DNA from 4 places in the Streptomyces sp. NPDC055287 genome. Region 4 is predicted to be linked to each of the others. Evidence: riboswitches for the same ligand, from Rfam matches in the RefSeq annotation. Region 4 holds a riboswitch; each other region holds the start of a gene.
The links. Region 4 has a riboswitch for cobalamin ahead of ACWIHY_RS23460 (cytochrome P450 family protein). Riboswitches for the same ligand answer to the same signal wherever they lie in the genome.
Positions count from the first base shown of each region.

Region 1: another riboswitch for cobalamin. It lies ahead of ACWIHY_RS22515 (prenyltransferase/squalene oxidase repeat-containing protein); the one in region 4 lies ahead of ACWIHY_RS23460 (cytochrome P450 family protein).
Region 2: another riboswitch for cobalamin. It lies ahead of metE (5-methyltetrahydropteroyltriglutamate--homocysteine S-methyltransferase); the one in region 4 lies ahead of ACWIHY_RS23460 (cytochrome P450 family protein).
Region 3: another riboswitch for cobalamin. It lies ahead of ACWIHY_RS12860 (ABC transporter substrate-binding protein); the one in region 4 lies ahead of ACWIHY_RS23460 (cytochrome P450 family protein).

Region 1 covers NZ_JBSHNE010000014.1:31,494-38,679, forward strand. Annotated here, with positions in the region: gene ACWIHY_RS22500 (ABC transporter ATP-binding protein) at 1-1,671, opposite strand, end outside; gene ACWIHY_RS22505 (energy-coupling factor transporter transmembrane component T) at 1,668-2,801, opposite strand; gene ACWIHY_RS22510 (SCO2322 family protein) at 2,798-3,487, opposite strand; gene ACWIHY_RS22515 (prenyltransferase/squalene oxidase repeat-containing protein) at 3,484-4,722, opposite strand; adenosylcobalamin (AdoCbl) riboswitch at 4,780-4,933, opposite strand; gene ACWIHY_RS22520 (MBL fold metallo-hydrolase) at 5,002-5,595, opposite strand; gene ACWIHY_RS22525 (GlxA family transcriptional regulator) at 5,700-6,644, shown strand; gene ACWIHY_RS22530 (MBL fold metallo-hydrolase) at 6,625-7,186, opposite strand, start outside.
Region 2 covers NZ_JBSHNE010000023.1:25,957-33,142, reverse strand. Annotated here, with positions in the region: gene ACWIHY_RS28060 (spore photoproduct lyase family protein) at 1-117, shown strand, start outside; gene metE (5-methyltetrahydropteroyltriglutamate--homocysteine S-methyltransferase) at 351-2,675, opposite strand; cobalamin riboswitch at 2,835-3,052, opposite strand; gene ACWIHY_RS28050 (3-hydroxybutyryl-CoA dehydrogenase) at 3,237-4,109, opposite strand; gene aceB (malate synthase A) at 4,106-5,698, opposite strand; gene aceA (isocitrate lyase) at 5,793-7,079, opposite strand.
Region 3 covers NZ_JBSHNE010000006.1:228,183-235,368, forward strand. Annotated here, with positions in the region: gene ACWIHY_RS12850 (ABC transporter ATP-binding protein) at 11-811, opposite strand; gene ACWIHY_RS12855 (FecCD family ABC transporter permease) at 808-1,857, opposite strand; gene ACWIHY_RS12860 (ABC transporter substrate-binding protein) at 1,867-2,865, opposite strand; cobalamin riboswitch at 2,907-3,034, opposite strand; partial or broken gene ACWIHY_RS12865 (diguanylate cyclase) at 3,063-3,221, opposite strand; gene ACWIHY_RS12870 (Mov34/MPN/PAD-1 family protein) at 3,286-3,702, opposite strand; gene ACWIHY_RS12875 (amino acid permease) at 3,791-5,245, opposite strand; gene ACWIHY_RS12880 (DUF2017 domain-containing protein) at 5,593-6,195, opposite strand; gene clpS (ATP-dependent Clp protease adapter ClpS) at 6,195-6,509, opposite strand; gene ACWIHY_RS12890 (nicotinate phosphoribosyltransferase) at 6,591-7,186, shown strand, end outside.
Region 4 covers NZ_JBSHNE010000015.1:70,897-78,082, forward strand. Annotated here, with positions in the region: gene ACWIHY_RS23445 (ABC transporter permease) at 1-561, opposite strand, end outside; gene ACWIHY_RS23450 (ABC transporter permease) at 558-1,520, opposite strand; gene ACWIHY_RS23455 (ABC transporter substrate-binding protein) at 1,508-3,064, opposite strand; cobalamin riboswitch at 3,223-3,417, shown strand; gene ACWIHY_RS23460 (cytochrome P450 family protein) at 3,641-4,831, shown strand; gene ACWIHY_RS23465 (SUKH-4 family immunity protein) at 4,995-6,233, opposite strand; partial or broken gene ACWIHY_RS23470 (glycosyltransferase family 2 protein) at 7,082-7,186, opposite strand, start outside.

The DNA of each region.
Region 1 (7,186 bases), on a different contig from region 4:
CGGGCCGTCCGCGACCACCTCGCCGTCGGCGAGGATCACGACGCGGTGCGCGAGTTCCGCCGCGAGCTCCACGTCGTGCGTCGCCAGGACGATCGCGTGCCCTTGGGCGGCCAGCTCGCGCAGCAGGCCCACCAGGCGGGACTTCGCCGCGTAGTCCAGGCCGCGGGTCGGCTCGTCGAGGAGGAGCAGCGGGGGCCGCCCGGTGAGCACGATGGCGAGCGCGAGGGCGAGGCGCTGGCCCTCGGACAGGTCGCGCGGATGTGTGTCGTCGTGGATGCCGGGGAGCAGCTCGGCGACAAGGGCCCGGCAGGCGCCCGGTGCGGCGCCCGCGTCGCTGTCGGCCGCCGCGCACTCGGCGGCGACGGTGTCGGCGTACAGCAGATCGCGCGGCTCCTGGGGAACCAGGCCGACCTCCCGGACCATGTCGCGGGGGCGGGTGCGGTGGGGGGTGCGGCCGCCGACGGTGACGGTGCCGGAGGTGGGCTCGACCATGCCGACGAGGGCGGACAGGAGGGTGGACTTGCCGGCGCCGTTTCGGCCCATCAGGGCGACGGTCTCGCCCCGGGACACGGTGAGCGTGACCCGGCGCAGGGCCTCGATGCGGGCGCGGCGGACACCGAGGCCGGTGACGGAGGCGACGGTGGTGGTGGGGGTGCTCGCGGCTTCTGCGGCGGGGGACGGGTCGGTGCGGCGCCGCAGCAGGCGGGCGAGCTTCTCCCCTGCCCGGCCCGTGCCGGAACGAGGGACAGGCCCCCGGGCCCCCGGGTGTCCGGCGGGCGCATCCGGCGCATCGTCAGTCGCCGGACGGGCCTGATCCCGGTCGGCGGCGGGCGGCCCGGGGCGCGCCGGCTCCGCGTCGGCCAGTCGGGCCCGCAGGGCCGTGGCGCGCCGGCGGGCGTCCCGTACGGAAAGGGGGAGCGGCTCCCAGCCCGTGAGGCGGCCCAGCGCCACCACCGGCGGGTGCACCGGTGAGACGGCCATGATGTCGGCCGGCGCCCCCACGAGCGGTGCCTCGCCCGCGCCCGGCAGCAGGATCACCTGGTCCGCGTACTGCACCACCCGCTCCAGGCGGTGCTCGGCCAGCAGCACCGTCGTACCCAGGTCGTGGACCAGGCGCTGCAACACCGCCAGCACCTCCTCGGCCGCCGCCGGGTCCAGCGCCGACGTCGGCTCGTCCAGCACCAGCACCTTCGGATGCGGGGTGAGCACCGAGCCGATCGCCACGCGCTGCTGCTGGCCGCCGGAGAGCGTGGCGATGGGGCGGTCGCGCAGCTCCGCGAGGCCGAGCAGGTCCAGCGTCTCCTCGACCCGGCGCCGCATCACGTCCGGCGCAAGGCCGAGTGATTCCATGCCGTACGCCAGCTCGTCCTCGACGGTGTCGGTGACGAAGTGGGCGAGCGGGTCCTGACCCACCGTCCCGACCAGATCGGCGAGTTCGCGCGGCTTGTGGGTCCGGGTGTCACGGCCGTCGACCGTCACCCGTCCGCGCAGGGTGCCGCCCGTGAAATGGGGGACGAGGCCGGAGACGGTGCCCAGCAGGGTCGACTTGCCGACTCCGGAAGGGCCGACCAGCAGTACCAACTCGCCCTCGGGCACCGTGAGGTCCACACCCCGGATCGCCGGCGACGCGGCGTCCTCGTAACTGACCGACACATTCTCGAACCGGATCACTTCGGAGTCGCCTTCACTGCGGGAGGTACGGAAAGTGCGGGAGGCACCGGGGCCACGAACGCCGGCAGCAGGCCGATCAGTACGGACGCCGCCGGCCACAGCGGCAACTCGGGAGCGACCAGGGGGATCACCCCGGGGTGCAGCGCCGCCGGGTCGTACGCGGCCGCCCAGATCATCAGCGCCGCGACCGTCACCCCCGACCCCGCCACCAGCCATGCCCGTACGCCCCACGTGTCGGGCCGGTAGCGGGTTCGGACGCTGCGCCGGCCGCCGAGGCGCAGCCCCGCCAGCGCCGCGACGAGCCCAGCGGCCATGACCGGCAGACCGTACGTCGCCCCGTCGGCGGTCAGCAGCCCGTACGCCCCGGCGCACACCCCCAGCAGCCCGCCCAGCGTCAGCACGGTCGTGGTGTGCCGTACGGCGGGCGGTACCTCGGCGGTGCGGCCGTACCCGCGCGCGTCCATCGACGCGGCCAGAGCCACCGACCGCTCCAGCGCCCCCTCCAGGACGGGAAGCCCGATCTGGAGCACGGCCCCGACGCCCCCGGTCGGCCGGCCGCGCAGCCGGCGCGCGGTGCGCAGCCGCACCACGTCGGCCACCATGTTCGGCGCGAACGTCATCGCGACGACGACGGCGACCCCGGCCTCGTACAGCGCGCCCGGCAGCGACTTGAGCAGCCGGGCCGGATTGGCGAGCGCGTTCGCGGCGCCCACACAGATGAGGAGCGTGGCCAGCTTCGCCCCGTCGTACAGGGCGAAGACGAGCTGCTCCGCCGTCACGCGCCCTCCGATCCGCACGCCCTGCGCCCAGTCGGGCAGGGGCACTTCGGGCAGCGTGAAGAGGATGTGGGCGCCCGGGATCGGTGAGCCCAGGAACGCCGAGAAGACGAGGCGGATGCCGATGACGAACAGGCCGAGCTTCACGAACGCCCCGTACGAACGCGCCCACGGGGCGTCCGTCCTGCGCGCCGCCACCACGAACCCGGCCACCCCCACCAGCATGCCGAGCAGCAGCGGATTGGTGGTCCTGGACGCGGCGACGGCCAGACCGAGCGCCCACAGCCACCACGCCCCGGCGGGCAGGGCGTTGCTACGGGCGGCTTGCGGCGCGCGCAGGGTCATGGAGGTCATCCGCGGCGGCGGCGCGCCTGCCACACGCCCGCGGCACCGAGCGCGAACACGGCGGCGAGGCCGACGAGCAGCCCGGCGGAGGGGCCGCTGCCGTCGTCGTCGGTGGTCCGGCCGACGGTCGCGGTCGCTGTCACGGACGAGCGAGGCGTGTCCTCGCGGCCGGACACCTGCTCCCCGCAGCCCGTCTTCGGGTAGCCGGAGATCGCGCAGAGCAGCGCCGCGCTGTCGTAGCGCAGCGGCTTCGCCACCTGGGCGAGCGCGTCCGCGGCGGTTGCGTCCGCACCGGTGCGCGCACACGCCGTGCGCAGTGCCGGTGGACGCTCGCCGGCCGGGGCGTCGGCCGCCGTACCGGGGTCGATGACGACGGCGATCCGCTTGGCGCCCTCCTTGGCGGGCGTCCCGCCGCAGACGTCACCGAAGGCACCGGCCGCGTGGCGCGGCCGCGCCGAGTCCCGCGCGTCCTCGCTCACCGAGAACCGGAAGCCGATCACATCGCCGTCGGCGGGCCTGGCGGACGCCGGGCCCTGAGTGGCGTACGTCCACCGGCCGCCGTCGCTCTCCCAGAACGACCAGTAGCGGTAGCCCGTGCCCGCGTGCGCGGGCCCCGCGCCCAGTACCGCGAGGAGCGCGGCGCCGAGCACGAGGACGAGGGAGAGGGAGGCCGGCCGCGTACGTACCGTCGTCACCGCTGCTGGTTCTTCTTCTTGCGGCCGCTGAACAGGATGCCGACGCCGACGCTGGCGACGAACAGGATGCCGACGAGCCACCAGTCGCCGAAGCCCTGCTCGGAGCCCTTGTCCTCGTCGGTCTTCGTCTCCGTGGTCTCCGGCGCCGGCCCGGTCGCGTTGAGCGACTTCACCAGGTCGGTGCCGCCGAAGTTCTTCGGGTCGGTGCCGGTCGCGTGCGCGGCGAAGACCAGCTGCGCGTATGCGGCGGGGCCGTTCCCCTTCGCCCAGGACGCCGCATTCTTCTTCAGCCACCCCAGCGGCTTCTCGGCCTGCTCGGCGCCGCCCTGCGCGGCCAGCGCGACGACGGCGTCGGCCGTGTTGCCGAAGTCGGGCTGCGGCTCGCTGTCCTCGGCGCCGGGCATGGGAGGCGTGTCGAGGTGGCCCGTCTTCGCGAGTACGCCGTCGAGGTACGCGGCGCCGTTCGCGGCGGCCCGCTCGGGCGTCGGCTTGCCGGACTTGTCGCACTCGGCGGCCTTCTGGCCGTCCTTCTTCCCCTGGGCGTCCAGGCCCTGGCCGAGCCCGCCGAGTACACCCGCCGCCGTCGCGTCGGCGTTGGGCGCGAGCTTGCCGCCCTTGTCCGGCTGGTACGCGAACGCGCCGCCGCCCGACTTCGCGTCGCAGGGGACGGAGAAGGTGACGAGGGCGTCGTACGGCGACTTGCCCTGCTGCGACGTGACCTCACCGGGTTTCTCGCCCGCCGCGGCCAGCGCGCCGATCACGATCGACGTGGAGTTGGAGTCGCTCGCGCCGCCCGGGTTGTAACCCCAGCCGCCGTCCTGGTTCTGCGCGCCCTTCAGCCAGCTGACGCCCTTCTTCACGGCGGCGTCCTGCCCGCCGAGCGCGCTCAGCGCCTGCACGGCCGCGGCGGTGGCGTTGCTGTCCACCATGGTCTTCGACGTGCACGGCTCGGCGGCGTCGGCACGGAACGACGGGAAGCCGCCGCTGTCGCACTGCTGGCCGACGAGCCAGTTCACGGCCTTCGCGGCGGGCTTGACGCCCACCGTGTCCTGGGCGAGGAGGGCCAGCGACTGCCGCCAGACACCGTCGTACGTCGGGTCCTTCTCGCCGTAGAGCCCCGAGGGAACCACGGGAGTGGGGGAAGGCGCTGCGACGGCGGTCGTGGCCGTGGCCGCGGTGGCGCAGAGTACGGCGGAAGCTGCGAGCACGGCTGCTGCGCTGCGGCGAAGGGTCATGACGGGCGGGGGCCTCTCCTGCTGAGGAGCCGGGCCCGGGCACGCGGAAACCACGCACCAGGCTCCGGCTCCGTATACCTCGACGGTGCCGAGCCAGTAGTCATGCCGGACCGGGCGTTCCGACTCACCGCCCTCGGCGGGCGGCTCACGGTTGCGGGTCAGTGCCGGATTCGCACCGGCTTCCCCCAGAACGGCATGATGACGACTCGCACACTCTACCGGCCCGTAGCAAGCGGCCCCCGGGCGGTCCGGGCGCGGCGGCGGCGCCCGGCGCGGCCCCTACAGCGGCGCGGACGCGTCCGCCGGGAACGCGCCGCCGTGGCCGGGGACGATGACGTCGGCGATCGCGAGGACCCGTTCCCTGCTGGCCCGCAGTTGCGCGAGGTCCGGGGAGACCGGGTCTTCGACCGGTCCGTTCGGCCGCCACCACAGGTCTCCCACGAACGCGACCACCTCGTCCGGTGTGCCGACGAGCACCGTCACGTCCTCCCGGCTGTGTCCCGGAGTCCTGATCAGCCTTACGGACGGGGTCAGTTCGTACCCCTCCGCGTCGCGGTCGGTCCACTGGTCGCCGTGGTAGATCGCCTTGTGGTCGTGCATCCTGGCGCTGCCGAACAGCCCCGCGTTGATGATGTTGTCGGGGTGGTGGTGGCTGAGCACGACATCGGTGATGTCGTCGGGGCCCACGCCCATCGCGGCGAGCGGGCCCAGGATCCGGTCGCGGCTCGCGACCATGCCCGGATCGATGACGATCCGCAGGTCGCCGTCGGTCACGTACGAGACGGTGGCGGCGACGCCGGGGCCGGTGGAAGTGGTGTAGCCCGTGGTCAGGATCGTGTAGCCGGCCGTACGGCCGCGCGGTGTGTCGCTCATGGGGATCAGCTTTCCGTCGATGCGCGGTGCGCACGAGTGGCAGATGTGCCAGGCATCGCGGGATTCGTGCCATAACCGCGCCTGCCTGCTGCCAGACTGCGGGCATGACCCCGTTCCGTACCGTCGCCGCCTACGCGCCACCGGGGGTCGGCATGCTCAGCGTCGGCGTCGTCAGCGAGATCTTCGACGAGAGGGACTTCGACTTCACCCTGTGCACGGACCGTCCGGGCCCGGTCCCCACCGACCACGGCCTCTCCCTCACCGTGGAGCACGGCCTGGACCGGCTCGCCGAGGCCGACCTGGTCCTCGCCCTGCCGTGGAGCGGCTTCCGCACCCCGCCTCCGCCCCCCGTCCTCGACGCGCTGCGGTCCGCCCACGAGCGCGGCGCCACGGTCGCCGCCCACTGTGTCGGTACGTTCGCACTCGCCGCCGCCGGACTGCTCGACGGCCTGCGCGCCACCACCCACTGGCGCTTCGCCGCCCTGCTCGCGACCCTCCACCCCGGCGTCACCCTCGACCCCGGCGCCCTCTACGTCGACGAGGGCCGCACGGTCACCGGGGCGGGCGCCGCCGCGGGGTTCGACCTCTGCCTGCACCTGCTGCGCCGCGAACACGGCGCCGCGGTGGCCAACACCGTAGCCAGGGACCTCGTCCTGCCGCCGCACCGCGAGGGCGGCCAGGCCCAGTACCTGGCCGCCCCGGTACCCGAGGGCTGCGCCGACGACCGTCTCGCCGAGGTCCTCGACTGGGCCCGCGCCCACCTCGACCAGCCCCTCCCGGTCGACGAACTGGCGCGCCGCGCCCTCATGAGCCGCCGCTCCTTCGCCCGCCGCTTCACCGCCGCGACCGGCACCACCCCGCACGCGTGGCTGCTCACGCAGCGCCTCAACATCGCCGAGGAGCTGCTGGAGACGACGGAGCTGTCCGTGGAGGACATCGCCCGCCGCGTGGGTTACGCCGGCGCCGCCGTCCTGCGCGAGCAGTTCGTCCGCCGGCGGGGCATCCCGCCCCGCGACTACCGCCGGGCCTTCACACAGCGACGTACGTGACGGGTTCGCCGCCCGGGACCGCCTCCGCGTGCCCCAGCTTCACCAGGCGGCGCAGGTGTGCCTCGGCCTCCGAGACCGCGATGTTCCTGGACCCGTACGGGATCTGGTCCCAGGGCCGGTTCCACTCCATGCGCTCGGCCAGCTGCCAGGGGGTGAGGGGGGTGGCGAGGAGGGCGCGGAGGCCGGTGAGGCGGTCCTCGTGGTGGGCGAGGAGCACCCCGACGCGGGCGGGGGCGTCGGTGAACGCGTGCTGGTGGGCCGGAAGCACCTCGGCGGGCGCGAGACGGGCGACGCGTTCGAGGGAGTCGAGGTAGTCGCCCAGGGGATCGGTGACCGTGGTGTCGTCGGGGTCCTCGTACAGGCCGATGTGCGGGGTGATGCCGGGGAGCAGGTGATCGCCCGAGAAGAGGCGGCCGTTGCCGGGGAGGTTCGCCGGGTGCGTCTCCTCCAGGTGCAGGCAGACGTGGCCGGGAGTGTGACCCGGCGTCCAGATCGCGCGCAGGCGGCGGCCGGTCAGGGGGAGGACGTCACCGGGGACGATC
Region 2 (7,186 bases), on a different contig from region 4:
GAGAACGGAAGCTGGAACGTGCGCTACCGCAACGGGGAGAAGGCGGCCGCGGTGGAAACCGTGCGCCGCCTCGTCGCGGCGCACGCGCCGTGGCTGCGGATCCGCTACGCCTTCTAGCGAAGGCACGAGGCACACTGACCACATGAGCGGGAGAGGGCTGGAGAAGGACGGGACGATCGCGCGAGAAGGCGCGCTGAACCGTGTGCCGGAAGCCTTCGACCTGCTTCTCGCCCTCCGTCACGAACCCACCGAGGCCGACCGAGTGGAAGCCAAAACGATCGAACCGCGACCCGGGCCCCATGCCCGGCAATGCCGCCGTGCCGGACATGGGAGCCCTCAACACGTCTGGCTCAGGAGGAGCCGGAGGGAAGCGAGGAGCGGACCTCCCTGGCCGCGGCGACCAGGTTCTCGAGGGAGGTACGGACCTCGGGCCAGCCGCGGGTCTTCAAGCCGCAGTCGGGATTGACCCACAGCCGCTCCGGCGGGATGGCCTCCAGCCCCTTGCGGAGCAGGGCGGCCGCCTCGCCGGTACTCGGGACGCGCGGGGAGTGGATGTCGTAGACACCGGGCCCCGCCTCGCGCGGGTAGCCGGCCCTGGCGAGTTCGCCTGCCACCTGCATGTGGGAGCGGGCGGCTTCCAGGCTGATGACGTCGGCGTCGAGGTCCTCGATGGCTTGGAGGATGTCGCCGAACTCGGCGTAGCACATGTGGGTGTGGATCTGGATGTCCGGGCGCACCCCGCTGGTGGTCAGGCGGAACGCCTCAGTTGCCCAGGCCAGGTAGGCGGGGCGGTCGGCGGCGCGGAGCGGCAGGGTCTCGCGCAGGGCGGGTTCGTCCACCTGGATCACCGAAAGGCCGTTGGTTTCCAGGTCGTTCACCTCGTCGCGCAGTGCGAGGGCGACCTGGCGGGCAGTGTCGGCGAGCGGCTGGTCGTCGCGGACGAAGGACCAGGCGAGCATGGTGACCGGGCCGGTGAGCATGCCCTTGACCGGTCGGTCGGTGAGCGACTGGGCGTATCGGCTCCAGCGGACCGTCATCGGCTCGGGGCGGGAGATGTCCCCGGCGAGGACCGGCGGGCGGACGTAGCGGGTGCCGTAGGACTGGACCCAGCCGTACTGGGTGGCGAGGTACCCCGTCAGCTGCTCGGCAAAGTACTGGACCATGTCGTTGCGTTCGGGCTCGCCGTGCACGAGGACGTCGATGCCGGTCTTCTCCTGGAAGGCGACGACCTTCTGGATCTCTGTCTCGACGCGCTGCTCGTATCCGGTGGCGTCGAGGCGGCCGGCGCGCAGGGAGGCGCGGGCGGTGCGCAGTTCGGTGGTCTGCGGGAAGGAGCCGATGGTGGTGGTCGGTAGCAGGGGCAGGCGCAGGTGGGCGTGCTGGGCGGCCGCTCGCTCCGGGTAGGGCTGGGAGCGGCGGGCGTCGGCGTCGGTGACGGCTGCGGCCCGGGCGCGTACGGCGGGGGCATTCGTGAGGGCGGATCCGGCGCGGGAGGCCAGGTCGGCGCGGTTGGCCGCGAGCTGTGCGGCGATGGTGTCGGTGCCCTCGGTGAGGCCGCGGGCGAGCGTGGTGATCTCGGTGGTCTTCTGGCGGGCGAAGGCGAGCCAACGGGCGATCTGCGGGTCCACGTCGCGTTCGGCCGTCGCGTCGAGGGGGACGTGGAGCAGGGAGCAGGAGGCGGCCACGTCCACACGGTCGGCGAGGCCGAGGAGGGTGCCGAGGGTGGACAGCGACTTTTCCAGGTCGTTGATCCAGACGTTGCGGCCGTCGACGACGCCTGCGACGAGGCGTTTGCCGGGCAGGCCGCCGACGGCGGCGAGGTCGTCGAGGTTCGCGGCGGCGGGCCCGGTGAAGTCGAGGGCGAGGCCGTCGACGGGGGCCTTGGCCAGGACGGGGAGTGCTTCGCCGAGCCGGTCGAAGTAGGAGGCGACGAGGAGCTTGGGCCGGTCGGTGAGCGCGCCCAGGTCCCGGTAGGCGCGGGCGGCGGCGTTCAGCTCGGCCGGTGTGCGGTCCTGGACGAGCGCGGGCTCATCCAGCTGGACCCACTCGGCACCGGCGGCCCGCAGGTCGGCCAGTACCTCGGCGTACACCGGCAGCAGCCGGTCGAGAAGGGTCAGTGGCTGGAAGTCCGCCGCGACGCCGGGCGCGGGTTTGGCGAGCAGCAGGTAGGTGACCGGTCCGACGAGGACAGAGCGTGCGGTGTGGCCGAGGCTGAGGGCCTCGGCCAGTTCGGTGACCTGCTGGGTGGAGTCGGCGCAGAAGACGGTGTCGGGGCCGAGTTCGGGGACCAGGTAGTGGTAGTTGGTGTCGAACCACTTGGTCATCTCCAGCGGCGCGACGTCCTGGGTGCCGCGAGCCATGGCGAAGTAGCCGTCGAGCGGGTCTTCATGGGCGTGGGCGCGGTGGCGGGCAGGGATGGCGCCGACCATGACGGTGGTGTCCAGGACGTGGTCGTAGTACGAGAAGTCGCCGGTCGGCACTTCGTCGAGGCCGGCGTCGGCCAGCTGCTGCCAGTTGGTGCGGCGCAGACCGGCAGCGGTCTCCCGTAGGGCGTCGGCGGTGATGCGGCCGTTCCAGTACCCCTCGATGGCCTTCTTCAGTTCCCGGTTGGGTCCTTGGCGGGGGTAGCCGTACACGGTGGCCCTGGCTGCTGCGGCTGCGGGCTTGGCTGTCACGGAACTCTCCTTCGCGAGTGTCTCTCCGAGAGACCCCGGGGACGGTTCGTAGGACGCGAAGGGATGGCAGACCGGGCGGACCGCGTCGCTGTGTCGATGCGTGTGCACGCCTGATATGTACGCCGACCCGCCCACGAGGTCACCGAGATCTCCGCGCGCGTTCGCGCACGGGCAGTGGCAGGTCTTCGGACTCGCGGGCCCATCTGCCAGGGGCAGACACCTACTGGCCGTCGCTTCCCAGACCCGGCCGGGTCCAGTGCGTATGACGGCGGTCGTTCCCGCTCACCGCTGCGGGGCAGTCCCGGATTCCCACCGGGTTCCCTCTTGCGACGCGCCTGCCTGGCGGACAGGGCGAACCAGCTGCACCTGCCAACCTAGGCGCTGGGCTCAACTCCGGTGCTGCACTGTTCACATGTCGGACGGTGAGATGTGACACTCGCCCGGTTCCCGGCGCCCTCGCGAACGGAAAACGCGGCAGGGCGCGGAGCGACCTCAGTCCTCGCTCCGCGCCCGCCTCCACAGCAGCCCGGGCCCCTCGGCCCCGGCGGCAACCAGGGCCCCTCAGCCCCGGTCGTACGGGTGGAATCCCCGCCCGGTCTTCCGTCCGAGCAGTCCTGCCTCGACCATGCGCTGCAGCAGCGGCGGCGGAGCGTACAGCGGTTCCTTGAATTCGTCGTACAGCGACTGGGCGATGGCGGCGACGGTGTCGAGGCCGATGAGGTCGGCGAGCCTGAGCGGGCCCATGGGGTGGGCGCAGCCGAGTTCCATGCCCGCGTCCACGTCTGCTGCGGTGGCGAAGCCGGACTCGGCCATGCGGACCGCCGAGAGGAGGTACGGGATGAGCAGGGCGTTGACGACGAAGCCGGCCCGGTCCTGGGAGCGGATCGGGGTCTTGCCGAGGGTGTCGCGGGCGAACTCCTCGATGGCTGTGACCGTCTCGGGCGCGGTGTGGAGGGAAGCCACTACTTCCACCAGGGGCAGGACAGGCACCGGGTTGAAGAAATGCAGGCCCAGGACGCGGTCCGCACGGTGGGTGGCCATGCCCAGGCGCATGACCGGGATCGACGACGTGTTGGTGGCGAGGATCGCCTCCGGGTCCTCGACGACCTTGTCGAGGGCGGCGAAGATCTCGGTCTTCGCGTCCGTGTTCTCGACGACGGCCTCGACGACGAGCTGTCGGTCGGCCAGGTCGTCGAGGCTGCCCGTGAAGACGATCCGGTCAAGGGCATCCTCGGCGGAGGTACGGTCGAGTTTGCCGCGCTGGACAGCGCGTTCGAGGGAGACCGCCACACGTTCCCGCGCTGCGCGCGCCGCCGTGGCATCCGCCTCGCAGACGACCGTGTCGAGCCCGGCACGGGCGCAGATCTCGGCGATCCCGGCCCCCATCTGTCCACCGCCGACGACGCCCACGCGCTGGATACCGGTGGTGGTCATGCCTGCTCCGTTCCGCGCCGCACGAGGTGGCGGGCGTAGGCGTCGGTGGTGAAGAACTCGGGCAGGTCGGGGCCGAGAGCGGTGCGTACGAAGATCTCGCGGGCCTGGGTGACGAGCGCCGCCGGGTCCTCCTCGGCCAGGGCGGCCGTCTCGTCGTCGAGGATCCTGGTCACCGTGTCGCGGTCCACGGCGCCGTGGCGCAGCCACTGCCAGACCTGGCAGCGGGCGATCTCGGCGGTGGCCGCGTCCTCCATCAGTCCGTACAGGGCGACCGCGCCGTGGCCGCGCAGCCAGGCGTCGAAGTAGCGCAGTGCGACGGCGATGTCGGAGCGCACGCCTTCCTCGGTGGGCGGGGCACTGATGCGGCGTACCGACAGCAGGTCGGAGGCCCGGACGTCGACGTCGTCGCGGGTGCGTTCGATCTGGTGCGGCCGGTCGCCGAGTACGCCGTCGAAGACCTGGCGGCAGACGGGGACGAGGCCGGGATGGGCCACCCACGAGCCGTCGAAGCCGTGCTCGGCCTCGCGTTCCTTGTCGAGCCGGACCTTGGCGAGGGCCGCTTCGTTGGCCTGTGGGTCCTTGCTGGGGACGTGGGCCGCCATGCCGCCGATGGCGTGGGCGCCGCGCTGGTGGCAGGTGCGCACCAGCAGTTCGGTGTAGGCGCGCATGAAGGGGGCGGTCATGGTCACCTTGGCACGGTCGGGCAGCAGAAAGTCGGTGCGGTGGCCGAACGTCTTGATCAGGCTGAAGAGGTAGTCCCAGCGGCCGGCGTTGAGGCCGGAGCTGTGTTCGCGGAGCTCGTAGAGGATCTCCTCCATCTCGAAGGCGGCGGTGATCGTTTCGATGAGGACGGTGGCGCGGATGGTGCCGCGGGGGATGCCGAGCAGTTCCTGTGCGAGGACGAAGATGTCGTTCCACAGGCGGGCTTCGTGGTGGTTCTCGAGCTTGGGGAGGTAGAAGTACGGGCCGTGGCCGGCGTCGATCTGGCGCTGGGCGCAGTGGAAGAAGTACAGGCCGAAGTCGACGAGGGAGGCGGGGACGGGGTGGCCGTCGAGCTCCAGGTGCTCCTCGACGAGGTGCCAGCCGCGTGGACGGACCACGATGGTCGCAAGCCGGTCACCGAGCAGGTATTCCTTGCCCTCGGGGGAGGTGAAGTCGAGGCGGCGCTGACAAGCATCGAGCAGGTTCAGCTGGCCGCCGACGATGTTGTCCCAGGTGGGTGCGGTGGCGTCCTCGAAGTCGGCCATCCACACCGACGCGCCGGAGTTGAGGGCGTTGATGGTCATCCGGCGCTCGGGCGGGCCGGTGATCTCCACTCGGCGGTCGGTCAGCCCGGGGGCGGGCGGCGCGACGCGCCAGTCGGGATCGTCGCGGACGGGTGAGGTGGCGCGGGAGAAGTCCAGTGGCCTGCCTGAGATCAGGTGGGCCGACAGGCGCCGCCGCTCTTTGAAGAGGTCCAGACGCCTGTCCGCGAAAGCCGCGGCCAGACGTCCGATGAAGTCCAGGGCCTCGGGGGTGAGGATCTCCTCGTAGCGGTCAGCCGGCGCCCCGAGGACCTGGACACGGTGGGTCAGTGCGTGGGTGGACAAGCGGGTCTCCTGAGGGGGAGGGGCGAGGGCCGGACGAGACGGTCGTCCGGCCTCACCGGAACTCGGGCCGACGAGCGGGCTGGTCAGGGAGTGCTCAGTGGAACTGCTCTTCCTCGGTGGAGCCGGACAGTGCCGTGGTCGAGGAGGCCGGGTTGACGGCGGTGGAGACCAGGTCGAAGTAGCCTGTGCCTACCTCGCGCTGGTGCTTGACCGCGGTGAAGCCCTGCGCCTGCGCGGCGAACTCGCGCTCCTGGAGGTCGACATAGGCGGTCATGCCGTGCTCGGCATAGCCGCGTGCGAGGTCGAACATGCCGTGGTTGAGAGCGTGGAAACCGGCCAGGGTGATGAACTGGAAGCGGTAGCCCATGGCGCCCAGCTCGCGCTGGAACTTGGCGATCTGGTCGTCGTCCAGCGCGGCCTTCCAGTTGAAGGACGGCGAGCAGTTGTACGCCAGCATCTGGTCCGGGTGCTCGGCGTGGATCGCCTCGGCGAACTCCCGCGCCTGGGCCAGGTCCGGGGTGCCGGTCTCCACCCAGGTCAGATCGGCGTACGGGGCGTAGGCCAGGCCGCGCGCGATGACCGGGGCCATGCCGTTCTGGACGCGGTAGAAGCCCTCCGCGGTGCGTTCGCCCGTGACGAACTGGGCGTCGCGCTCGTCGACGTCGCTGGTCAGCAGGCTCGCGGCGAGCGCGTCCGTACGGGCGACGATCAGGGTCGGCACATCGGCGATGTCGGCGGCGAGCCGGGCGGCGTTGAGGGTGCGGATGTGCTGGGCGGTGGGGACGAGGACCTTACCGCCCAGGTGGCCGCACTTCTTCTCCGAGGCGAGCTGGTCCTCGTAGTGGATGCCGGCGGCGCCCGCGGCGATCATCGCCTTGGTCAGCTCGAAGGCGTTGAGCGGGCCGCCGAATCCGGCCTCGGCGTCGGCGACGATCGGCGCCAGCCAGTCCGTGGTGTCCGTCCCGCCCTCGGCGGTGGCGATCTGGTCGGCGCGCAGCAGCGCGTTGTTGATCCGGCGCACCACCTGTGGCACGGAGTTGACCGGGTAGAGGCTCTGGTCGGGGTAGGTGTGACCGGCCTGGTTGGCATCGGCGGCGACCTGCCAGCCGGAGAGATAGACAGCCTGCAGCCCGGCCTTCACCTGCTGCACGGCCTGGCCGCCGGTCAGCGCGCCCAGCGCGTGGATGTAGTCCCGCTCATGCAGCTGGCGCCACAGCCGCTCGGCGCCGCGCCTGGCGAGCGTGTGCTCTTCGCGGATGCTGCCGGACAGCCGCACAACGTCCTCGGCGCTGTAGGTGCGCTCGATGCCGTTCCAGCGGGGGTCCGTGGCCCACCGTCGGGCCAGCTCCTGTGCCGCCTTCTGTGTTCCTGCCTGCGCCATGGCCGTCTCCTGAGGGGAATCGAATCCGAAGATCGTCTGTGAAGAGTGCGAAGGTGCTTCCGCTTCGCTTGGTGCGCGGCCCGCCGTGCCCTCACTCGGGAGCGAAG
Region 3 (7,186 bases), on a different contig from region 4:
ACATCGTGGTCTAAAAACGTTCGTTCCGTGGACAGAGTGCTGGCCCGGGGAGGTAGACGACGGTCGGCGCGCCGGTCGTCGGATGAACGCTGACCTCGGCGGACACCCCGTACACGGTGTGCAGGAGGTCGGCCGTCAGGACTTCCTTCGGGGTGCCGGATGCGACGACGCGGCCGCCGTCCAGGACGTGGACGCGGTCGCAGTAGTACGCCGCGAGGTTGAGGTCGTGCAGGGCGAGCAGGTTGGTTGTGCCCAGGTCGCGCACCAGACCGAGGATCTCCAGCTGGTATCGGATGTCCAGGTGGTTGGTCGGCTCGTCGAGTACGACGAGGGACGGCTGCTGGACGAGGGCGCGGGCCATCAGGGCCCGCTGTCGTTCGCCGCCCGACAGGGACGGGAAGCCGCGCGCCGCGAGGTCCGCGATGCCGACGCGGGCAAGGGCCTCCCGTACGAGAGAGTCGTCGGCGGCCGTGTCCTGTTCCCAGAAGCGCTTGTGCGGGGAGCGGCCCATGGCGACGACCTCGCGGACGGTCAGTTCGAAGCCCGCCGCGCCGCTGTCCTGCGGCACGGTCGCGATGCGCCGGGCGCGGGTCCTGGGGCTCATGGCGTGCAGGTCGTCGCCGTCGAGGAGAACGCGGCCGTGGGTGGGGCGCAGGGTTCCGTACACGCAGCGCAGGAGGGTCGTCTTGCCGCTGCCGTTGGGGCCGATCAGGCCGACGGTCTCGCCGTCGGCGGCCATCAGGGTGACGTCGTCGACGAGGTGGCGGCCTCCGGCGCCGTACGAGAGGCCTTCCACGGTCAGGGTGGTCATGCGGGGGCTCCTTCGGTCGCTCCGCCGCGGCGGCGCAGCATCCACAGGAAGAACGGGCCGCCGGTGAGGGCGGTGAGTACGCCGACGGGGATGTCCTGGGGTGCGGCGACCGTACGGGCGGCCAGGTCGGCCAGGACCAGGAAGACCGCGCCGCCGAGCGCGGCGACGGGGAGCAGCCTGCGGTGTCCGGCGCCGACGGCCATGCGGGCGGCGTGCGGGACCATCAGGCCGACGAAGCCGATCGCGCCGCTGAAGGCGACGAGTACGCCGGTGAGCAGCGAGGCGACGACGAAGACGGCGGCGCGGAAGCGGCCGGTGTCGAGGCCGAGGACGGTGGCGCCCTCCTCCCCCACCAGGAGGAGGTCGAGCGGCCGGGCGAGGGTGATGAGCAGGGCGGTTCCGGCTGCCAGGACGGTCGCGGGGAGCGCGAGCATGTCCCAGCGGGCGCTGCCGAGTCCGCCGAGGGTCCAGTAGAGGATTTCCTTGAGGTGGTCGGCGCGGGCCGAGGTGACCATCAGCAGGCTGGTCAGGGCGGACAGGATGTACGAAACGGCCACTCCGGCGAGGACGAGGCGTCCGGTGGTCATGGCGCCGCCGCCGCGCGCGAGCCCGTACACGAGGACGAGCGAGCCGAGCGCGCCCGCGAAGGCGGCGAGCGGGACGGTGACGGTGGTGGCCAGGCCGGCCCCGAGGCCGAGGACGATGACGCCGACCGCGCCGACCGACGCGCCGGAGGAGACGCCGAGGAGGAAGGGGTCGGCGAGCTGGTTGCGTACGAGGGCCTGGAGGACGGTGCCGATGACGGCGAGCCCGGCGCCGACGACGGCGCCGAGCAGGACGCGGGGCAGGCGTACGTCGAGGACGATCGTGCGGTACGGGCCCGCGTCGGCGGCGCCGGTGACGATCTCCAGCACCTGGGGGGCGGGGATGCGTACGGAACCGAGGGCGAGCCCCGCGACCGCCGCCGCTGCGAGCAGGGCGGTGAGCACGGCGACGAGCAGGGTGTAGCGCAGCCGCCCGCGGGCGGCGGGGGTCTCGCAGCTCACGGCCGCCCGCTACTTCTCGAGCTCGGGGTGGAGTTGGCGCGCGAGGGTGTCGACGGCGGCAGGTGCGCGGACGCCGAGGACCATGTCGGACAGGGGCAGGACGGCGAAGCGCTTGTTCTTGACGGCGGGGACGTCGGCGAGGGCCGGGTCTTCGAGGAGGCGCCGCTTCTTCTGGGCGACGGTGGTGGCGCCGTAGTCGAGGATGACGATGGCCTCGGGCCTGCGGTCGACGACGGTTTCCCACGAGGCGTCGGCGAAGGGCTTGGGGAGGTCGGCGAAGACGTTCCTGCCGCCCGCGCGCTTGACCATCTCGTGGCCGATGCCCGCGCCGCCGATGGTGGAGGCGGTCTTGTCACCGCCGTCGTAGACGAAGACGGAGACGGGGTCGACGTCCGCCAGCTTCTTCTCGGTGGCGGTGTTTCCGGCCTTGGCGGAGTCGATCCAGCGCTCGGCGCGGCCGGCGACGCCGAACGTGCGGCCGATCTCGCGGATCTCCTGGTAGAGGGCGCCCATCGACGTCTTGCCGTCGGCGCAGTACTCGGTGTTCAGGCGGGAGTTGATGCCGGACTTCTTCAGCGTCTCGCGGCTGCGGCCGTCGCCGGCGGAGAAGGCGGAGGCGTAACCGCCGTACACGAAGTCGGGGTTGGCGGCGAGCAGCTTCTCGTACGAGGGGTACTCCTTGGCCAGCACGGGGGTGGCCTTGTACTGCTTCTCGTACTCGGGGAGCACCTTGTCGTCGAGGTAGGCGGTCCCGACGAGGGACTTGGCGAGGCCGAGCTCCAGCATCACCTCGGTGACGTGCTGGTTCATGGTGACGACGCGGGTGGGTGGGGCCTTGTAGGTCGTCTTCACACCGCAGTTGGTGACGGTGTACGGGAAGCCGGGGGCCGCTGTCTTCGCTGCGGCGGCGCCGGGCTTGTCTCCGGTCGCGGTGCAGGCGGTGAGGGGGAGCAGGGCGGCGGCTGTGGCTATGAGCGCGCGGCGCGTGGGGCGAGTACGGCAGGACACAGTGGTGCCTCCTCCGGGGGATTTCCTCGTCCCCTGGTCGGTGGTACGGAGGGCGGCAGGTCAGTTCCTGGCTTCCAGGCGTTGGCGACAGCGTCGTCGGCCTGGTCACAGTGGCGGGACCGTGCCGGATTCGCACCGGCTTCCTGGGTCCTGCCGCCCGGGTCGCGCACATTCTGTCACTGTGTCCCGCGTCGTGATCATTCAGGCCGGGCGGCGTTCTGGATGGTCTCGACGAAGTCGCCGCGTTCGTACCCGGGCACGAAGTGCTCCAGTACGCCGGCCTTCACGTTGCCGAAGGTGGTGTCCGGCTCGGGGGCGATGCCTTCGGTGAAGGCGACGAGGATGCGCTTCTTGCTTTCGGGGTGACCCCTTCGGCGTACGCCGCGCGCGCTTTCGCAGTACGGCTGCGGCCGACGGCGGTTACGCCTCGACCTTGACCTCTTCCTCGGTGATCACTCCGTCCACGATGCGGAACGAGCGGAACTGGAAGGGGCCCGCGTCGTCCGTGTCGGCGGTGGAGACCAGGACGTAGTGCGCGCCGGGTTCGTTCGCGTAACTGATGTCCGTGCGGGACGGGTAGGCCTCGGTCGCCGTGTGCGAGTGGTAGATGATCACGGGCTCTTCGTCGCGGTCGTCCATGTCGCGGTAGAGCTTGAGCAGGTCCGAGGAGTCGAACTCGTAGAACGTGGGCGAGCGGGCGGCGTTCAGCATCGGGACGAAGCGCTCGGGGCGCCCGGACCCGGCCGGGCCGGCGACCACGCCGCAGGCCTCGTCGGGGTGGTCGGCGCGTGCGTGCGCGACGATCTGGTCGTAGAGGGCCTGGGAAAGGGTCAGCATGGGCCCCAGGATAAGCAAAGGGCCCCGCCCGTACCGGTGGATGGTACGGGCGGGACCACATGCTGGACTCGGACGAGCCCGGAGTGGATCAGGCCTTCGGCGGGACGCTCTGCGATGCCGACGGCGTCCGCTTCTTCAGCACCAGCCACGACACGCCGAGCAGCAGCGCCCACAGCGGCGCGCAGTACAGCGAGATCCGCGCGTCCTTGTCGATGCCCATCATCACGATGACCATGCCGATGAAGAGCAGTGCGAACCAGCTCGTGTACGGCGCTCCCGGCGCCCGGAAGGCGGACTGCGGCAGCTCGCCGCGGTCGGCCTTGGCGCGGTAGCGGATCTGGCTGACCAGGATCATGATCCAGGCCCACATGCCGGAGATGGTCGCGAAGGAGACGACGTAGTTGAACGCCTCGCCCGGCCACTGGTAGTTGATCCACACGCCGACCAGCATCAGGCCGGCGGAGAAGGACGTGCCCACGAGGGGCAGGCCGTTCTTGGTCAGCTTGGTGAAGAACTTCGGGCCCTGGCCGTTGAGCGCGAGGTCGCGCAGCATGCGGCCGGTGGAGTACATGCCCGAGTTGCAGGAGGACAGGGCGGCGGTGAGGACCACGAAGTTGACGATGGCCGCGCCGACGCCGAGGCCCATCTTCTCGAACGCCGCAACGAACGGCGAGACGCCCGGCTGGAAGTGGGTCCACGGGACGACCGAAAGGATCATGATCAGCGCGCCGACGTAGAAGACGGCGATGCGCCACGGGACGGTGTTGATGGCCTTGGGCAGGACCGTCTTCGGGTCCTTGGCCTCGCCCGCGGTGACGCCGACCAGCTCGACGGCGAGGAAGGCGAACATGACCAGCTGGAGGGTCATGAGGGTCTGGCCGATGCCGTTGGGGAAGAAGCCGCCCTGGTCCCAGAGCATGGTCACCGACGCGGTGTCGCCGGCGTCGGAGAAGCCGAGGGTGAGGATGCCGGCGCAGATCAGGATCATGCCGACGATCGCGGTCACCTTGATCATCGAGAACCAGAACTCCAGCTCGCCGAAGAGCTTCACGGAGATCAGGTTCACGCAGAAGAGGAGGACCGTGAAGATCAGGGCGAAGACCCACTGCGGCTGATCGGTCCAGCCGTCCGTGCCCTTGGTCCAGTACTGCATGTACTCCGAGGCCGCGGTGACCTCGGTGATGCCGGTGACGACCCAGAAGAGCCAGTACGTCCAGCCGGTCACGAAGCCCGCGAAGGGGCCGACGAACTCGCGGGCGTACTCCGAGAAGGAGCCGGAGACCGGGCGGTACATGAGGAGCTCGCCGAGCGCCCGCATGATGAAGAAGATGACGAGGCCGGCCATGGCGTAGGCCAGGATCAGGCTGGGGCCGGCGATGGAGATGCCCTTGCCCGCGCCGAGGAAGAGGCCGGTGCCGATGGCGCCGCCGATCGCGATCATCTGGATCTGACGGGCCCCGAGTCCGCGCTGGTAACCCTCGCCGGATGTCGTGCCTTCGGCCTCACTGCCGTCGTGCTGCTTGTCGACCTGCACTGAGGTCATGGTGTGTCGCGCCTTTCTCCATGCCGATCCGGCCTTGAACGGCTCGGATCGACTGTGACGATCCTTTGAGGGGCTCGGCCCCCGGATGTGGAATGGAGTTGCGTGCCGGGGTCAGCCGGCGTCAGCGCCCCCGGGGACAGGGGTGGCGTCCCAGGGCGGTCGTGAAGATTTATCACGCTCGCAACAGTGATCCACTGCGCCCAATGTGGCGCACACCACTGGAAAAATGGGACAAACAACGCCCGGGGCGGCAAAGGGGCCCCGGGCGTTAATGCGATCGTTATCCGGATTTGAGTGTCCGTTGAGCGAACAGCGTGATCGATATGTCCGGACAGGTCAGGGCATAGTCAGGGCATAAGCGTTTCGACGAGGCTCTCCTGGAGCGCGCCGAGCCACAGGTACGCCATCACCATCGGCTTGCGCGGGTCGGAGTCCGGCAGCCGGTAGAGCTCCCCGTTCTCGTCCTCGTCCGTGACCTCGAGACGCGTGCCGATGGTCAGCCGCAGATCGTTGAGCGTGCCGAGCCAGCGCTTGCACTCACCGTCCGCGAGCTTGAGTACGGCGCCACCCTCACCGGCGGTGGCCAGCACGTCGAGGCTGCGCACGACGGCGAGCGCGTCCTCGCGCTTGCGCTCGCGCAGGTCGTTCTCGGTGAAGCGCCGGAACTCGGCCGAGTTGGCGCGCACCTCCCGCTCGTGCGCGTCCTCGGGGTCGGCCTGCGGATCGCCGTACGCGTCGGGGAAGAGCCGGGCGAGCGCGGGGTCGGACGGCGCCTCGCTGGGGCCCTGCGCGAACAGCGCTGCCAGCGGGTCCTCGCCCGCCGCCTGCTGCTCACCGGGTCCGAACAGTTCGAGCAGCTGTACGGCCAGGCTGCGCAGGATCGAGATCTCGACCTCGTCGAGCGCGACGGCCGCGCCGCCGCCGGGGATTCCCTCGAAGAGCCCGGCCATCAGCCGCGGTCCTGCGTGAGCGTCGCCCAGAGTCCGTAGCCGTGCATCGCCTGCACGTCACGCTCCATCTCCTCGCGGCTGCCGCTGGAGACGACCGCGCGGCCCTTGTGGTGGACGTCCATCATCAGCTTGTGCGCCTTGTCCTTGGAGTAGCCGAAGTACGCCTGGAAGACATACGCGACATAACTCATGAGATTGACGGGGTCGTTGTGGACCAGCGTCACCCAGGGGACGTCGGGTTCGGGGACGGCGGAGGTTTCCTCGGCCAATTCCGGGCGTTCGATCTCTGCGGGAGCCGTACTCACTTGTCCCATGGTGCCACCGGTGACGCGCCGTCGCACAAACGGCCACGTAGAAATCGTCACTCTGACGAGATTGGGGGTAGCATCCTTGCCATGAACACTGCGGACCTTGGGCTGCCGGTGGATGTGCCGTCGACAGCGCTCTTCACCGACCAGTACGAGTTCACGATGCTGCAGGCCGCCCTCAGGGCCGGCACCGCCGACCGGCGCTCCGTCTTCGAGGTCTTCACCCGCAGGCTGCCCGAGGGGCGCCGGTACGGCGTCGTGGCGGGTACCGGGCGGGTCCTGGACGCCGTGGAGAACTTCCGGTTCGACTCGGGAGTACTGGGCTTCCTGCGGGAGCACGCGATCGTCGACGAACCGACGCTGGAGTGGCTCGCCTCGTACCGCTTCACGGGCGACATCTGGGGCTACCCCGAGGGCGAGGTCTACTTCCCGGGCTCGCCCATCCTGCGCGTCGAGGGCAGCTTCGCCGAGTGCGTGCTGCTGGAGACCGTGATCCTGTCGATCCTCAACCACGACTCGGCCATCGCGGCCGCCGCCTCCCGGATGGCCGCCGCCGCGGGCGGCCGGCCGCTGATCGAGATGGGCGCCCGGCGTACGCACGAACTGTCCGCCGTCGCCTCGTCCCGCGCCGCGTACGTCGGCGGCTTCACCTCCACCTCGGACCTCGCGGCCGGCTTCCGCTA
Region 4 (7,186 bases):
GCGGATCCGGGACTCGCCCTGGAGACGCAGGGCCTCGGTGACGGGGCTGCTCGCCGCGTCCAGCGCCGCCGCCCTCACGAGCCGCGCCACCGGCGGGACGTTGACGGCCGCGACCGCGAGGGCGATGGCCAGGGGGGAGCCGCGCCAGCCGACCGCGATCACGCTGATCACCAGCAGGGTCGGCAGCGGCAGCAGCACGTCGAGGGGGCGGATGAGCAGCTCGTCCGCCCACCGGCGGCGTGCCGAGGCCGCCAGCAGACCCACGATCCCCCCGACGAGGTAGGCGATCGCGACCGCGCCGAGCGCCATGCCCAGCGCGCTGCGCCCCCCGTGCAGCAGGAGAGCCAGTACGTCCCGGCCCAGCCCGTCGGTCCCGAGGGGGTGTTGGGCATCGCTTGTGGCGTACGGGGCGGACACCCCGGAGGCGGGCGCGTCGGCGAAGAGCGGCCCGAGGACGGCGACACCCAGGGGCAGCGCGAGGAGCACGGTACCCAGCGGCGCCGCCGGCAGGGTGATCCTGCCGTACCCCGGCCGAGAGCCAGGTCGCTTCAGAACCTTCACCGAAGGACCTCCGTCCGTGGTACGAGGCGATGGGAGAGCAGGTCGGCGGCGAGGCTGAACAGCAGGGCCGCTGCCGCGACCACCAGGGCCAGGCCCTGCACGGTGGGTACGTCCCGCGCCTCCACCGCCCGCACCAGGGCGGTGGCGACGCCGGGGATGGCGAAGACCGCCTCGACGATCAGTACGCCGCCGACCAGGTTGTCGCCGACGCGGGCCAGTTCCTGGATGCCGGGAACCGCCGCGTTCGGCAGGACGTGGCGCAGCAGCAGCGCCCGGCGCGGCACGCCCAGGCGGCGGGCCTGGGCGACGTAACCGGCCTGGAGCACCATCACCATGCCCGCCCGAACCTGCCGGGAGAGCAGGCAGATCATGCGGGCGGCCACCACGGTGACCGGCAGGACGAGCAGCGCCGGCTGTACGAGCAGGTCCGCCGCACCGACGCCGACCCAGGTGGCGGGCAGCCACCCGAGCTTGAGCGACAGCCCGGTCACGAGCAGCAAGGCCAGCACGAAGTCCGGTACGGCGTTGAGCGCCAGGGTCGCCGAGGTCACGACCCGGTCCAGGCGGCCGCCCTCGCGCAGGCCGCAGGCGATGCCGAGGGTGACGGCGAGCGGAACCACCACGGCGAGCGTGACCGCCGCGAGCACCAGCGTGGTGCCGACCGTCTCGGTCAGGATGTCCAGCACCGGGCCGCCGCTCACCAGCGACGTGCCCAGATCACCGGTGAGGATCCCCGAAGCCCAGTCGGTGAACCGTTCCAGCGGCGGCCGGTCCAGTTGGAGCTGCTCGCGCAGCGCCTCCACCTGCTCGGCGCCGGCGTCCTCGTTGTTGCGGACATCGGCCGCGTCGCCCGGCAGCAGTGAGGTCAGCAGGAAGACCAGCACGGCGAGCAGGGCGATTTGGACCACACCGAGCGCGAGGCGCTGGCAGGCGTACCGGCGCATCGTCAGGCCAGCCACACTTTGTCGAAGCGAGCCGAGCCCAGGGTGTTGGGCGGAGCCGCCTCCATGCCCCGGACCCGCGACGAGACACCGTTCAGCCAGTCCGGGTGGCCCCAGATCAGAAGGCCGCCCTCGTCGTGGACGGTGCGCTGCAACTGGCCGTACAGCTTGCCGCGTTCACCCGCGTCGGTCGTGGACTGGGCCTTGGCGAAGGTGGCGTCGAAGTCCTTGCGGCGCCAGCCGGAGGCGTTGAACGCCGACTTCGTGAGCAGCCGGTCGTTGATGTAGTTGGGGATCGTCATCGCGCCGGAGCGGTGACTGCCCATCACGCCCTTGGCGAGCTGGTCCTTGAAGTACGTCTCCGACGCACCGGTGGTGACCTTCACCCGCAGGCCGGCGTCGGCGGCCTGCTCGGCGAAGAGGGTCGCCGCCTCCACGAAGCCGGTGGCCACCGAGGAGGTGTAGATCGACAGGGTCTTGTTCAGCACGCCGGCCTTCTTCAGCAGCGAGCGCGCCTCCTCGACGTCCCGCGTACGCTGCGGGATGTCCTCGGGGTAGTACTGGTACCCCTTGCCGAACATGTCGTTGCCGACCACGCCCTGGCCTGCCAGGACGACCTGCACGAGCTTCTCGCGGTCGGCGAGCAGCTTGAACGCCCGTGTGACGTCGGGGTTGTTGAAGGGCTCCTGGTCACACTTCATCACGATGGCGTGGGCCGTGCTGCCCTTCGCCGCCAGGATCCGCACCGACTTGTCGGCCTGTACGGTCCGGGCGAAGGTCGGGGTCATCTCGTAGCCGAACTCCGCCTCCCCGGCCCGCAGGGCGTTGCCCCGGGCGTCGGTGTCGGCGGACAGGATCCTCAGCTCGTCGACGTACGCGCCGCCGTCCCAGTGGTCGTCGAACCGTTCGGCGACGAAGGCGCGCCCGGCCCGGAAGGACTTCAGCGTGAACGCCCCGGTCCCCACGGGCTTGGCCGTGTCGGCGTAACGGGAGCTGACGACGGCTGTGCCCAGCGTGCCGAGCAGGGCGGGGAACTCGGCGCTGGGCTGCTTCAGCGCGACCTCCACGACGTTCTTCCCGGCGCTCCGGCTCTTCTTGAGGTCGATGACGGAGAGCAGGCTCTGCCCGTAGTGCGTTATCGCCTTCGGGTCGAGGATGCGGCCGAAGGTGAATAGCACGTCCTCGGGAGTCAGCGGCTTCCCGTCGTGGAACAGCGCGTCGCGCAGGGTGAACCGCCACACCGTCGCGTCGTTGTTGGACTCCCACTTCCGGGCAAGGCGGGGCACCGGCGCCATGGTGGCGTCCAGGTCCACGAGCCGGTCGAAGAGGGCCTTGGTGCGGGCCATGTCGATAGCGAGGGCCTCCGCGTGCGGATCGATGGTCTCCTGCTCGCCGCCGCCGGGGAACAGCGCCCGGAATCGGCCACCGCGCTGCGGCTTCGCCTTGTCGCCCGCCGCCGGGCCGCCGCTGCCGCTACCGGAGCCGCACCCGGTGAGCACCAGGGCGCCGGCGGCGGCACCGGTGAGGGCGAGGAATTCTCGGCGGTTGTGAAAGATCGACATGCTGCTCCCAGAGGATCACGTGGAGTGGACCCCCGCACCGCGGCCGCGCAGGACGGTGGGCGGACGGGTGGGGGGCGTGAGCAGCATCGACTATTTGAAAATGATTGTCAACATCGTCTGATGATCCGTCGACCGTGTGATCATCCGTCGACGCCTGTGGTGGCTTGCGCAAGCCCAGTCGTACTCCGTACGCGTGTACGCGAGTCAGGGATTCCGGGGCGAACCCGGAACTGACGCGCAGGGTGAGGGTGACGGGCGTGGCAGCAAGGCCACTGGGCCGGACTGACGGCCCGGGAAGGCGCCTCGCCCGGATGACCCCGAGTCCGAAGACCTGCTGGCATGTTCCGTACGAACGGCCCCCGCGCATGGGCCCTCGACGGGCATTGCCGTGCCGACGCGCCCCACACCTTCGTTCGCCCTGCTCGCGTGCGGAGCCCTCCTGTTGACCGGGTGCGGCTCCTTCGCCGGGTCCCCTTCGCGGTGTTCACCAGGCCATGCGCGGCATCGCCCGACTCCCCAACCTCGCCCTCACCGGATCACTCACCACCCGTACGGGACAACCTCTAGGGTGAACTTATGGATCTCCAGGCCGAGCTCATCGACCAACCGTATGACGTCTACCAGCGCCTGCGCGAAAGGGCGCCGGTGCATCGGATCACGGGGACAGACGGCAACCCCGCCTGGCTCATCACACGGTACGACGACGTACGCACGGCCCTGGCAGATTCACGACTCTCCCTGGATAAGAGGCATGCGGCCGAAGGGAGTTACCGAGGGCTGTCCCTGCCCCCGGCCCTCGATGCCAACCTGCTCAACATGGACCCCCCCGACCACACTCGCATCCGCGGTCTAGTAGCCCGCGCCTTCACCGCGCGCCGCGTCGAGCAGCTCCGCTTGCCGATACGAGAGACTGCCGACGGACTCCTCGACGCCCTTGGACCGCACGGAACCACGGACCTCATCGCTTCCTACGCTGCACCTCTGCCGATCATCGTGATCTGCGACCTCCTGGGCGTCCCCGAGGAGCACCGTCGGGACTTCCGTGCCTGGACTGACGCTCTCGTCGTCCCGGATCCGGCCCGCCCGCAGGCTGCCAAGGAAGCCGTAGCGGCCATGCTCGGCTTTTTCCTCGAGCTGGTCGCGCACAAGCGCCGGCGCCCCGGTGCCGACTTGCTCTCCGATTTGATCGCAGTGCGTGATGCGGACGGCGACCGCCTCAGCGAGGACGAGTTGCTCTCACTCGCGTTCCTCATCCTATTCGCCGGCTACGAGAACACAGTCCAGCTCATCGGCAACACGGTGTTCACGCTCCTGCGCCACGCGGATCAGCTCGACATGCTGCGGAAGGATCCGTCCCAGCTGCGTATGGCCGTCGAGGAAGCCGTCCGCTACGAAGGACCTGTCCTGCTCGCCATCCGACGCTTCCCGACCGCAGATGTGACCATTGGAGGCGTCACCATCCCCGCCGGCGAGACGGTCCTGCTGTCCCTGTCCTCAGCCAACCGCGACCCGGACCGCTTCTCCAACCCGGACCTTTTCGACCTCCACCGCGACACCACAGGCCACGTCGCCCTCGGCCATGGCATCCACTGCTGCCTGGGCGCACCATTGGCCCGAGCGGAAACGGAGATCGCCCTGGCCGCACTCCTCGACCACTTCGAGACGCTCGCCCTTGCCGACGCGAACCCTTGCTGGCGCCCCTCCTTGAGAGCGCGGGGACTTACGGAGCTGCCGGTGCGGTACGGGCGAGCAGGCGTCTCCTCCTGAGCTTGGGCTCTCGCGCGTGCCGCCGAGCCGGCCCACGAACGGCGCGGGCCGCATGCAATCGCATGCGGCCCGCGTGCGCCACGTCGCCCCCCATGAGCCGGGGGCGCGGTCCGTCGCTGAACTTTGACCTTACTTGTCTGCTCCTGGTCACGCATGGAAGGCGCTAGAAGCCATCCACGCCCAGTTCGGTAATGCCTGCGTAGAGCCAGCTCCACACCATGCCGCTGTGCGTCTTCGGATCGAACAGCCCCGGGGCCAGCTCATCCATCTCATCCAGAAACACTTGCGCCACTGCCTCCTGGTCCTTCTCCACCGGATAGGGGTGCCAGCAGGCGTTGCTGTAGCGGTAGACGGCCTCAAGAATGCGAGTGAAGACATCGAGGTCCGGTGCGAGCGACACCAGCACCCGGTCCGTCGGCCCGTCCAGTCGGCTCCAGATGTGCACGGACCCGTCGTGGCGGTGCAGGTACAGCTCGCCGTAGTCGCACGCGCCGAAGGTGATCAGGTCCGCAGCGGCCACACCACTGGGCAGGCCGCCCTCGGGCAGGGCGCCGTCGGCCGGCGGTCGCATGGCGTCGGCAGAATGGGCTTGAAACTCGGCCCCGTGGCACACCCACCACTCGGGCAAGCCGATGTCCCGCAAGTGCCTTCTACTTCCCGGGTGCTCGAGCCCCCCGGGCAGTTCACTCTCGGGTACGCGAACCACGTGCCGCTCCCCAAAGGCGTCATCGACCCGGGCCGCGCTGAGCGGACCCGTCGGCCGCCGCTGCACCGGTTCGGGGCCGGGCCGTGGCTGTTCCGAGGACGTGGGGTCGATCCCGCCGCGCGGCCAGTCCCGTAGCACCTCTGCGTCTGTCTCGAGCACTGCTATGCCGTGCGTACTCTCGACGAGATGGCGGGTCCTGCCGCCCTCGGCGGCGAACGCGACGGCGCCTTCCCAGCTCTCCGGTGCGCTCAGTTCCCAGTTGTTCAACTGGGGCGCATCAAGCACCTCCGGGGACCGGGGCGCTTGTGCCGGTGTTCCTTCGTCCCGGACCTTCACCCTCCGGCCCGTCTCCGCATCGAGCCAAAGCGGGCCGCGCTGGTCGACCACCTCGACGAGCTTCCGCCCCTCGTGCAGGCGGCGGTGGACCTGGTAGTAGTCGCCATTCAGGCTCGGGTGGGCCATGAACCAATTGGCGGGCCGCCACCACGCCCACACTGTTCGCCACGGCATCCCCGACTCGGCCGTCGCGATCCGCTCGGCGTACCCCTCGTGGCCGGTCGCCTTCGCCGCGAAGTGCAGCCAGGAGGCGAACTCGGCGGGCTCCACGTCCGCGTCACCGAAGATCGCTTCGGCCTGCAAGAAGACCTCTCGCCCCACGCTCTCCGCGCCATTCGCAGCGGCGATGTGGTCGCGCACCGCCGCGCGATCAGCGGCCAACAGCCGTGCGGGCTCAGCCAGTATGTCGTCAAGCTGCTCACTCATGCGGCCATCCTGTCACCCACCGCCGACACTCATCACGTGGGAGCGGCGGCTCGCGGCGGTGCATGACGCTATGGCCCTGCGCGGCCCGGGCAGGGCCACCTACAGGCCGCCGGGGATCGGACCGGTTCGAGGATGGACTCCTGCATTTTCGCGAAGCGGAGTGGTGACGAAAGCAGACTCCCAGTCTGGGATCCGGTCCAAACCACCCACAGCAGCGATCCTGCCCAGGCGCACCTCTGCAGGGAATCCCCCTGCCCGTTCGCGGGGTCCCCACCCGCGTAAGGCCGTAGCGCCGCAGGGCAGCGAATTTCGTCGCTGGCTCAGAGCAGTTACAAGCGAGCGGGGCAGGGGGCCCCGGGCGGGGTGAAGGGGATGGGGCCGGCCGGATTCGAACCGGTGTCCGCCCACATGCGGTGAAGGCGCGACAACTCCGCCGCGACAACGAATCCGTTGAGCATCCGCCACCCCACCCACCGAGCCAGGCCCCAACGGGTCGAAGAGCTCCTTGACACTCGGGCCGTCGCCGAGGCCGGGTGGCGTCGGTTTCAGCTGTGCGTCGACTGCGTGGAAAGCGACGCATCGACACTCTGACGCCCGGCTTCCCGCTGTGCCCTGTTCCCGCATGCCGGGGGCGGGGCCGCTGCCGTGCGCACTCCGCCCGTCGGGCGGACGAACATCCCGGCCTTGCCTGCCCACACCAGCATGCCCCCCGATTCAGCCGCCCGACGGCCGCCAACGGCTTCTGCCGCGCCCCGGGTCGCGGTGCTTGCCCCGACCCAGGCCACCAGCAGCCCGTCGTCATCCAGTTCGATGACAACGTCGACGTCGCCGAACTCGGCGAGCTTGGCCAGCGCGTCGTTACGGCCGCCGGGGCAGCCGAGATTCTC